Regions from separate parts of the Streptomyces sp. G7(2002) genome, predicted to be linked through region 1. Evidence: riboswitches for the same ligand, from Rfam matches in the RefSeq annotation. Region 1 holds a riboswitch; each other region holds the start of a gene.
The links. Region 1 has a riboswitch for glycine ahead of NUT86_RS02805 (hypothetical protein). Riboswitches for the same ligand answer to the same signal wherever they lie in the genome.
Positions count from the first base shown of each region.

Region 1 (3,267 bases):
CCTCGGCGAGGCCGCCGGCGGCCATGGAGCAGGCCGAGCCGACCTCGCCCTGGCAGCCGACCTCGGCGCCGGAGATGGAGGCGTTCTCCTTGAAGAGCATGCCGATGGCGCCGGCCGCGAGCAGGAAGCGGACGACCCCGTCCTCGTCGGCGCCGGGCACGAAGTTGATGTAGTAGTGCAGGACGGCGGGGATGATGCCGGCCGCGCCGTTGGTGGGGGCGGTCACCACCCGGCCCCCGGCCGCGTTCTCCTCGTTCACGGCCATCGCGTAGAGCGTGGTCCACTCCGTCGCCCGGGCGGCCGCATCCCCCTCGGAGCGCAGGGCCCGGGCGGCGTTGGCGGCCCGCCGGCGGACCTTCAGACCGCCGGGCAGGATTCCCTCACGGGACAACCCCCGCGCCACACACGCCTGCATGACCTGCCAGATCTCCAGCAGCCCGGTGCGGATCTCGTCCTCGGTGCGCCAGGCCTTCTCGTTCTCCAGCATCAGAGAGGGGATCGACAGGCCCGTCTCGCGGCTGAGGCTCAGTAGTTCCGCCGCTGTCCGGAAGGGGTACTTCAGGACGGTGTCGTCGAGCTTGATGCGGTCCTCGCCCACCGCGTCCTCGTCGATGACGAAGCCGCCGCCCACCGAGTAGTACGTCTTCTCCAGCAGCGGCGCACCGGTGGTGTCGTAGGCGAAGAGAGTCATGCCGTTCGCGTGGTATGGCAGCGTGCGGCGGCGGTGCAGGATCAGTCCGGTCGACTCGTCGAAGTCGATCTCGTGGGCGGTGCCTGTCTCGGCGCCCAGCAGCCGCAGCCGCTGGGTGCCACGGATACGTGCGACCTCCTCGTCGGCGCTCTCCACGTCCACCGTGCGCGGGGAGTGGCCTTCCAGACCCAGCAGTACGGCCTTCGGCGTGCCATGGCCGTGTCCTGTCGCGCCGAGCGAGCCGAAGAGTTCGGCACGTACGCAGGCGGTGCGAGGGAGCAGGCCGTCGCGTTGGAGGCTGAGCACGAACATCCGGGCGGCGCGCATCGGGCCGACCGTGTGGGAACTGGAGGGTCCGATACCGATGGAGAAGAGGTCGAATACGCTGATGGCCATGCCATCCTCCGTGGGTCGCTGGGGGCACCGGCCAGTTCGGGACGGTGCCGCTCAGACAGGTGGTGTGAAGCCGGGCAGGGGCAGCAGGGTGGTGGTGTCGCAGCGCGACGCACCGCCGGCCTTGTGCGGCGGTGTCAGCTCTCGTGGGCGTCGATCGACGGGCAGGAGCAGAGGAGATTGCGGTCGCCGTGCGCGCCGTCGACACGGCGGACGGGGGGCCAGTACTTGTTACGGCTGGTGGTCGTCATCGGGTATGCCGCGGTGTTCCGGCTGTAGGGACGCTCCCCGTCGCGGGCCGGCATCTGTGCCGTGTGGGGCGTGTTAACCAGCGGATTGTCGTCCTTCGGCCATACCGCGTCGCCCACCTTGTCGATCCCCCGGCGGATGGCGATCATGCTGTCGCAGAACCGGTCGATGGTGAGCCCGTCGGCTCCCATCATCCGGATGCAGGCCCAGGTGATCGGGAGGATCGAGGTGGATCCGTAGGGGGCTGCCGACACCGGCCCCCCGCCGTCGCGTTGGGCGGGATCCGGGTGCATCGGGTGTGAGGGCAGATACGGTGCGAGGTGCTCGCGTACGGCGATGGGGCCGACGCCGGGCCCTCCCCCACCGTGCGGGACGCGGAACGGCTCTTCGGCGTCTGGTCCGATGTGGCGTACGGAGAAGGGCGCGGCCAGTTCCAGAGCGGCGAGCGGCTGGCGGGACGGGGCGTCGGGGGGAGAGTCGGGGTGCGTCATGGAGGCTCCTCGGGCCTGGCGCGCACCGTCGAACGGGGCACGCGATCGAGTGAGCCTCCCCCTCTGTCATTGGCCTGAGAGCTTCACCGCGACGAGCGCGGCTTGCACCGTGGGCGAGACGCATGAGCGTCTGCTTTCCAGAGTCCACCTCCACTGCGCGGTAACGAGGCCTGAGAGTTTCCGGGGAGGATTTGCTCCTTCGGCGCCACACCACTGGGGTGTGGGCTCTCCCGCGCAGAATCGTCGGTGGTCTTTTCAGTTGTGGTTCGCCGCACCGTACGGTGATCGAGACACCGCCGTCAAGAGCTGTCCGCAGCGTGGCCCGCCCCGGCGCCGTGCTCCCACGACGCGGCCCTGACCTGCGAAAATGGCACGCTATCCGCCGCCGGCGGACGCCGCTGTCCGCGTAACGGTGAGTATCGATCGATCCCTTCCCCTACCGCCCGGGCAGGCGACTGCAGGAAAGCAGGCGCTGGTGCGTCTCACCCACGGTGCGAGTCGCGCTCATCGCGGTGAAGCTCTGAGGCCCGCTCGGTGGCGATCGTGCGCAAGGCCGCTGGACACTCCTCAACGGTGACAGTGATCCGCTGTACCCCGTCCGTGCCCTTCTTCGCGGTGCCGGTCGCAGGCCGGTCCGGCCGGTCCGGCCGGTCCGGCCGGTCCGGCCGTCGGGCCTGCGACCGGTGGAGCGCTGTCTCCGGCAGGCTGTTCAAGACAGCCGGTGGCCAGCAGGGACACTGCCGCCACCCACGCGATCCAGGTCGCAGTGGTGATGTCATGTCGCCGGTGCATCGCCGGCCTCCTCACTCGTGCGGCGAACGCGCAGTTCCCTGCGCAGGAGCAGCGGCAGCGCTACGAGCAGACCGAAGCCCAGCGTTGAGATCAGCAGTACGTGCGCCCGGTCCAGCCAGTCCGGGCCGGCGAACTGTGCCGAGGAGCGCCACAGCACTCCGCGTGTACGCGAAGCGGATGCGGGGGTGCGCATGAAGAGGGTGTGAAGACGCGCCGCGGCGTTGTGTGAGGAGTCCGCCAAAACCACCCGCACTCCCCGCAGAAGGACGAGATTCTCTCGTACGACCCTCGTCGAAGGAAGCGGCGCCGAGGGCGTCTCCGGTACAAGTGAGCCGACTCTGAGAGGCATCGACAGAATGACACGTTTACCGCAGGAGAAGGACGCGACGACCGGCGGGTACTCCCGCCGTAGACTCCTCAAGGCCGGCCTCGGCGTCGCCATGGGGGCGGGGGTCGTCGGTTCCAGTACCACGGTGGCGATGGCCGGTGGGCCCAACGACCCGTCCAGCCCGACGCTCGCGACCAAGGTGAAGAACCTCAGCGGCCCGGCCGAGACCGGCCCGTTCGCCTCACCGTGGACCGACCTCGGCATCCCCGCGTTGTGCCCGAATGGCACCATGCTGTTCGTCGGCGGCGACACCTTCAACGGCG
Region 1 covers NZ_CP102609.1:637,068-640,334, forward strand. The annotation lists gene NUT86_RS02800 (L-serine ammonia-lyase) at 1-1,087, opposite strand, end outside; partial or broken gene NUT86_RS02805 (hypothetical protein) at 1,222-1,713, opposite strand; glycine riboswitch at 1,881-1,972, opposite strand; glycine riboswitch at 1,973-2,067, opposite strand; gene NUT86_RS02810 (hypothetical protein) at 2,600-2,809, opposite strand; gene NUT86_RS02815 (DUF4185 domain-containing protein) at 2,973-3,267, shown strand, end outside.

Region 2 (3,267 bases), 6.0 Mb from region 1:
TGCGGCCGAGGATCTCGACGATCCGGCCGCCGGCACCCGGGTGCCCGACCGACGCGGACAGCACCTCTTCGAGCTCGTTCGCCGGCCACGCCAGCTGCGGTATCCCCTGCTCCGGAAATGTCATGTGCACCCACCCGTTCCAAACCGCGCCATCTGGCCAAAGACCCTAAACGAGAAGGCGCGCGGTGCGGTGTGCGGGGGCGTGCCCGGCAACACACGGGACAGCCCTCAGTGGAAGCTGACCGTCTCCAGGGCGCTCGCCGCCCGCCGGTCGAGGAGGACGGCCGAGCAGAAGCCCTTCGGCAGCCGGGCCGACTCCGCGGCGCCGACCAGCCGGCCCACCGCCCTGCGGTGCCGTGCGAAGGCGTACCCCGACACCCCGCGGCCCCGTGACTCCTGGCCGGAAAGCGCCACCTCGGGTGCCACATCGAGCAGCACCAGATGCGCCCCGCGGCCGCCGCGCAGCGCCGAGCGCGCGATCCAGCGGCGCACCCACGCCAGCGTCCCGCAGTCGTGCACCACCACGCTGTCGCCGGAGCGCAGCGCACGGCCCAGGGCCAGATAGTGGGCGGCCCGGACCAGCGGGCGGTAGAGGCCGTACGGCAGCCGGTGCAGTCTGCCGCGCTCCCAGCGCTCGCGGACGTCCTGGGAATCGATGCGGTGCACCGCGGCGCCGTGCCCGTCCAGGGGCGGTACGACACGGTGCATGAGGGTGCTCTTGCCGCTGCCCGGCAGCCCGGAGACCACGACCAGGTCACCGGCCGGAAACCGCAGCTCGGCGGCGTCCGGCGGCCGGCCGTCGCTCCGCAGGTCCACGACCTCGGTGCGGCGCCCCGGCCGGATGACGGGCCGCGGCGCACGGCCGGCCCGGGACATGGCGGCGGACGGCGCCGACCGCACGGCGTCCGGGGGCACGACCCCTGAAGTCGCCCCGAATGCCGCTTCGCTGTGCACCGTGATCGCCCTCCCCGTCCGTTCTGGTCCGGTTCGAGTCCGTCCCCTACCCGCAGAGTGTCAAGAAAAGGTAATGCCCATCAAGGCGATTGTCCGATCTGCCCACGTCGTGGGCGGGGCGGCGGTGGGGGCTCCTTTTCCGGCGATCCCGTGCAATGATGTGGCCGCCACGTGCACATCGGAGCTCATCCGTGCACCGCCAACTGCATACCGGCCGCTTGAACCCGTGCGGGAGAGTCCCCGGCCGCCATGGCGGGGCGCCGAAGGAGCAAGTCCTCCCTTGAATCTCTCAGGCCCCTATACCGCGCGGGCGAGGCAGATCTGAAAAGCGAGCCACTGCCCGGCCTACGGGGCGGCTCCACCCAAGGTGCAAACCGGGTCCGTTCGCGGGATCCCGGTGAACCTCTCAGGTTCCGATGACAGATGGGGAGAACGTCTTGTCACCCCTGCCTGGGAGCCCAGAACCATGACTGATGCCCCCCGTCGCACCGCGCTGGATGCCACCCACCGCGCGCTCGGCGCGACCATGACCGACTTCGCCGGCTGGGACATGCCGCTGCGCTACAGCAGCGAGCGCGACGAGCATGTCGCCGTCCGTACCCGCGCCGGCCTCTTCGACCTCTCCCACATGGGCGAGATCACCGTCACCGGCCCGCAGGCCGCCGACCTCCTCGACTACGCGCTGGTCGGCAACATCGGCGGCGTCAAGACGGGCCGCGCCCGCTACACCATGATCTGTGAGGCCGAGGGCGGCATCCTCGACGACCTGATCGTCTACCGCCTCGCCGACCAGGAGTACATGGTCGTCGCCAACGCCTCCAACGCCCAGGTGGTGCTGGACGCGCTGACCGCGCGGGCGGGCGGCTTCGACGCCGCGATCCGCGACGACCGGGACGCCTACGCACTGCTCGCGGTGCAGGGCCCGGAGTCCCCCGCCATCCTCAAGACGCTGACGGACGCCGATCTGGACGGTCTCAAGTACTACGCCGGGCTGCCCGGCACGGTCGCCGGTGTGCAGGCGCTGATCGCCCGTACCGGCTACACCGGTGAGGACGGCTTCGAGCTGTTCGTCCGGCCGGCGGACGCGGTCGCCCTCTGGGAGGCCCTGACCGAGGCGGGCAAGGACGCCGGTCTGGTGCCCTGCGGGCTCTCCTGCCGCGACACCCTGCGCCTGGAGGCGGGCATGCCGCTCTACGGGCATGAGCTCACCACCGCGACCACGCCGTTCGACGCGGGCCTGGGCCGGGTCGTGAAGTTCGAGAAGACCACCAACAACGGGGACTTCGTGGGCCGTGAGGCCCTGACCGCGGCCGCCGAGCGGGCCGAGACCCGGCCGCCGCGCAAGCTGGTCGGTCTGGTCGCCCAGGGCCGCCGGGTGCCGCGTGCCGGATACCCGGTCGTCACGGCCGACGGCACGGTCATCGGCGAGGTCACCTCCGGGGCCCCGTCCCCCACGCTCGGCAAGCCGATCGCCATCGCCTATGTCGACGCGGCCTACGCCACACCGGGCACCGAGGGTGTCTGCGTGGACATCCGTGGAAGCCATGAGCCGTACGAGGTCACCGCTCTGCCGTTCTACAAGCGGCAGAAGTAGCGGTTCCCCCGCGGCAGACACGGCGGCGGCGCGCGCCCGCGCGTCTCACTGCGCAAGACCCCATTCACGATCACACCCTCGCGTACAGGAGAATCGAGCCATGAGCAACCCCCAGCAGCTGCGCTACAGCAAGGAGCACGAGTGGCTGTCGGGCGCCGAGGACGGCGCCTCGACGGTCGGCATCACCGAGCACGCGGCCAACGCGCTCGGCGACGTCGTCTTCGTGCAGCTCCCTGAGGTCGGCTCCACGGTCGCGGCGGGCGAGACCTGCGGCGAGCTGGAGTCGACGAAGTCGGTCAGCGATCTCTACTCGCCCGTCGACGGTGAGATCACCGAGATCAACGAGGATGTCGTCAATGACCCCTCGCTGGTGAACTCCGCCCCGTTCGAGGGTGGTTGGCTGTTCAAGGTGAAGATCAGCGGCGAGCCGGGCGAACTGCTCTCGGCCGACGAGTACGCCGCCTTCATCCAGAGCTGAGCCCCGGCTCTCCCCCGCTTCCGGCCTCGCCCGGACGGGGGACCTCCGACCCGCCACCGCCCGCGGGGAAGCTCCCCCGGATTCCGTCCCGGGGGACCCCCTCGCGCCCCTGACTCCCCAGGAAGACTCATGTCGCTTCTCAACAGCTCCCTCCATGAGCTCGACCCCGACGTCGCCGCCGCCGTCGACGCCGAGCTCCACCGCCAGCAGTCCACCCTCGAAATGATCGCGTCGGAGAACT
Region 2 covers NZ_CP102609.1:6,678,244-6,681,510, reverse strand. The annotation lists gene NUT86_RS28555 (enhanced serine sensitivity protein SseB) at 1-124, opposite strand, end outside; gene NUT86_RS28550 (AAA family ATPase) at 229-954, opposite strand; glycine riboswitch at 1,174-1,269, shown strand; glycine riboswitch at 1,270-1,387, shown strand; gene gcvT (glycine cleavage system aminomethyltransferase GcvT) at 1,421-2,548, shown strand; gene gcvH (glycine cleavage system protein GcvH) at 2,649-3,026, shown strand; gene glyA (serine hydroxymethyltransferase) at 3,156-3,267, shown strand, end outside.
Region 2: another riboswitch for glycine. It lies ahead of gcvT (glycine cleavage system aminomethyltransferase GcvT); the one in region 1 lies ahead of NUT86_RS02805 (hypothetical protein).

Region 3 (3,267 bases), 990 kb from region 1:
CCATCACGGCGCTGGCGGCGTTGGTGCCGTGCGCCGAGGACGGGATCAGGCAGACCGTGCGCTGCTCGTCGCCGTTGGCGCGGTGGTAGGCGCGGACGGCCAGCAGACCGGCCAGCTCGCCCTGCGATCCGGCGTTCGGCTGGATGGAGACCTTGTCGTAGCCGGTGACCGTGGCCAGCCGCTCCTCCAGCTCCTGGATCAGCGTGAGGTAGCCCTGGGCCTGGCCGGCCGGCGCGAACGGGTGCAGCTGGCCGAACGCGGGCCAGGTGACCGGCTCCATCTCGGTGGTGGCGTTCAGCTTCATCGTGCAGGAGCCGAGCGGGATCATGCCGCGGTCCAGCGCGTAGTCCTTGTCGGCGAGGGTGCGCAGGTAGCGCAGCATCGCGGTCTCGGAACGGTACTCGTGGAAGACCGGGTGGGCCATGTAGTCGTCGTGGCGCAGCAGCGCCTGCGGCAGCGCCTCGGCGGCGGCCGCGTCCAGCTGCTCGACGTCACCGTTCACGCCGAAGGCGCCCCAGACACCCGCCAGCTCCGCACGCCCGGTGGTCTCGTCACAGGCGATGCCGACCAGGTCGGCGTCGACCTGCCAGAGGTTGACCCCGGCCTCACGGGCGGCGGCGACGACCTCGGCGGCCCGGCCGGGCACCCGCGCGGTCAGCGTGTCGAAGTACGCACCGTGCACGATCTCCACCCCGCCGGCCCGCAGGCCCTCGGCGAGGACCGCGGCGTAGCGGTGGGTGCGCCGGGCGATGGTCCGCAGGCCCTCGGGCCCGTGGTAGACCGCATACATCCCGGCCATGACGGCGAGCAGCACCTGCGCGGTGCAGATGTTGCTGGTGGCCTTCTCCCGGCGGATGTGCTGCTCACGGGTCTGCAGCGCCAGGCGGTAGGCCTTGTTGCCGTCGGCGTCGACGGAGACGCCCACCAGACGGCCGGGGAGGCTGCGGGCGAACTGGTCACGGACGGCCATGAAGCCGGCGTGCGGTCCGCCGAAGCCCATCGGGACACCGAAGCGCTGGGTGGTGCCGACGGCGATGTCCGCACCGAGCTCACCGGGCGGGGTCAGCAGCGTCAGGGCGAGCAGATCGGCGGCGACGGTGACGATCGCACCCAGCTCGTGGGCCTGCTCGATGACGGCGCGGGGGTCCCGCACCGCACCGGAGGCGCCCGGGTACTGCAGCAGCACACCGAAGACACCGCGCTCGGCGATCTCGGCCGGAATGCCGTCGGACAGGTCCGCGACCACGACCTCGACGCCCGTGGGCTCCGCGCGGGTCTCGATCACGGCGATCGTCTGCGGCAGACAGTCGGCGTCGACCAGGAAGACGCCCTGCTTGACCTTGCCGACCCGGCGGGACAGCGCCATCGCCTCGGCGGCGGCGGTGCCCTCGTCCAGCAGCGAAGCACCGGAGGTGGGCAGTCCGGTCAGGTCGGCGACCATGGTCTGGAAGTTCAGCAGCGCCTCCAGGCGGCCCTGCGAGATCTCCGGCTGGTAGGGCGTGTACGCCGTGTACCAGGCCGGGTTCTCCATGACATTGCGCAGGATCACCGGCGGGGTGAACGTGCCGTAGTAGCCGAGACCGATCATGGACGACAGGACCTGGTTGCGGTCCGCCAGGCCCTGCAGCTCCTTGAGCACCTCGGCCTCGGTACGGGCATGCGGCAGGCCGAGCGCCTCGGCGCTCTTGATCACATCGGGTACGGCGGCGGCGGTGAGCTCGTCCAGCGACCCGAAGCCGATGTGCGCAAGCATCTTGGCCTGCGCCGCGTGGTCGGGACCGATGTGCCGGCGCTCGAAGGGGGTGCCGCGTTCCAGCTCGGTCAAGGAGATGCGATTGGTGGTCATCTGCGGGGGCCTCCTGGTCAGTACGACCTACGAGGGGCACCACGGCACGGGTGCCCGGACGGCCTCCCCCTCTGTCATCTCAACCTGAGAGCTTCACCGGCCCGCGCGTGGCGGTCCGGCTTTCACCGTCGGTGAGGAGGGGTCCCGGCGCTGTGCCTTCCGTGGCCCGCCCTGCTTTCCAGAGTGACCTCGTCCATGCGGTACATGTGCCTGAGAGATTCCGGGGAGGATTTGCTCCTTCGGCGCCCTGGTCGCGAACGGCAAGGACTCTCCCGCACGGGGTCTGCGGCCAATCGCCAGCCTACCAGCGCGCCACTCGAAGGATCCTTCGAGTGGCCAGGGCATGAAATGTGCCGTTTGGTAGTTGTCACAGGGCAGTTGCGACCAATTGGAGGGGCCGTGCAAACCGATATCGATCCCCGAAGCCTGATCGGCCGCAAAGCGTTCGACCGTAACGGCGCGAAAATAGGGACCATCGACGAGGTCTACCTCGACGATGCGACGGGGGAACCGGAGTGGGCGGCCGTGCGCACCGGACTCTTCAGCCGGGATGCGTTCGTCCCCCTGGAGCCCAGCAAGATGGTCGGTGAGGGCCTGCACATTCCTTACGACCGCAAGCTGATCAAAGACGCGCCGGACTTCGGCGTGGGCCGCCATCTCTCCCCTGAGCAGGAACTTCAGCTCTATCACCACTACCGTCTGGATATTGCTTCCCCGACCGATCCGGTGTCCCCCGGCTCCGGCGGCAAGAACTTCGGCAAGATCGCCGGCTCGGACGACTGACCACCCGCCGGCGCCCCGCCCACCAGCGGCAGGGGCTCTCCCGGCCGCAGCGCCGGGTCCTCGACAGCGAAGGTCCGCACCCTCCCCGGTGCGGACCATGGCGTTTCGAAGCGCACGGTCACCCTCCCCACCCCGCTCCCCTGCACCCAGCCGGCGCCGTACTCGTCGTGCACCACGTCCAGCCCCGGATGCCAGCGCCGCGGCCGCTCCTCCTCGGCCTCGTGCGGCTCCGTCCTCCCGGCGGCCTCCTCCGCCGCCGCTGCCGCTGCTGCCGCCGCGGCCTCCTCCGCCTCCCGCTCCGTCGCCAGCTGGGCGAACAGATCCTCCTGTGTGAAGTCCGCCAGGCCACTAACGCCCACGCCCAGCAGCCGCACCCCGCCCGTGGTGTCCACCGTCTCCAGCAGACGCACAGCGGCCTCGCGTATCACCGCCGGGTCGTCGGTGGGCCCACGGAGTGTCTCGGAACGGGTCAGCGTCGAGAAGTCGTAGTTGCGCACCTTGATGACCACCGTGCGCCCGGAGCGCCCCGCCGCCCGCAGCCGCTGTACGCACCGGTCCGCCAGCCGCAGCACCTCGCTCCGCACCCGCGTCCGGTCGGTCAGATCGACCTCGAAGGTGTCCTCGACCGAGATGGACTT
Region 3 covers NZ_CP102609.1:1,628,489-1,631,755, forward strand. The annotation lists gene gcvP (aminomethyl-transferring glycine dehydrogenase) at 1-1,846, opposite strand, end outside; glycine riboswitch at 2,035-2,131, opposite strand; gene NUT86_RS06210 (PRC-barrel domain-containing protein) at 2,246-2,629, shown strand; gene NUT86_RS06215 (DNA polymerase IV) at 2,539-3,267, opposite strand, start outside.
Region 3: another riboswitch for glycine. It lies ahead of gcvP (aminomethyl-transferring glycine dehydrogenase); the one in region 1 lies ahead of NUT86_RS02805 (hypothetical protein).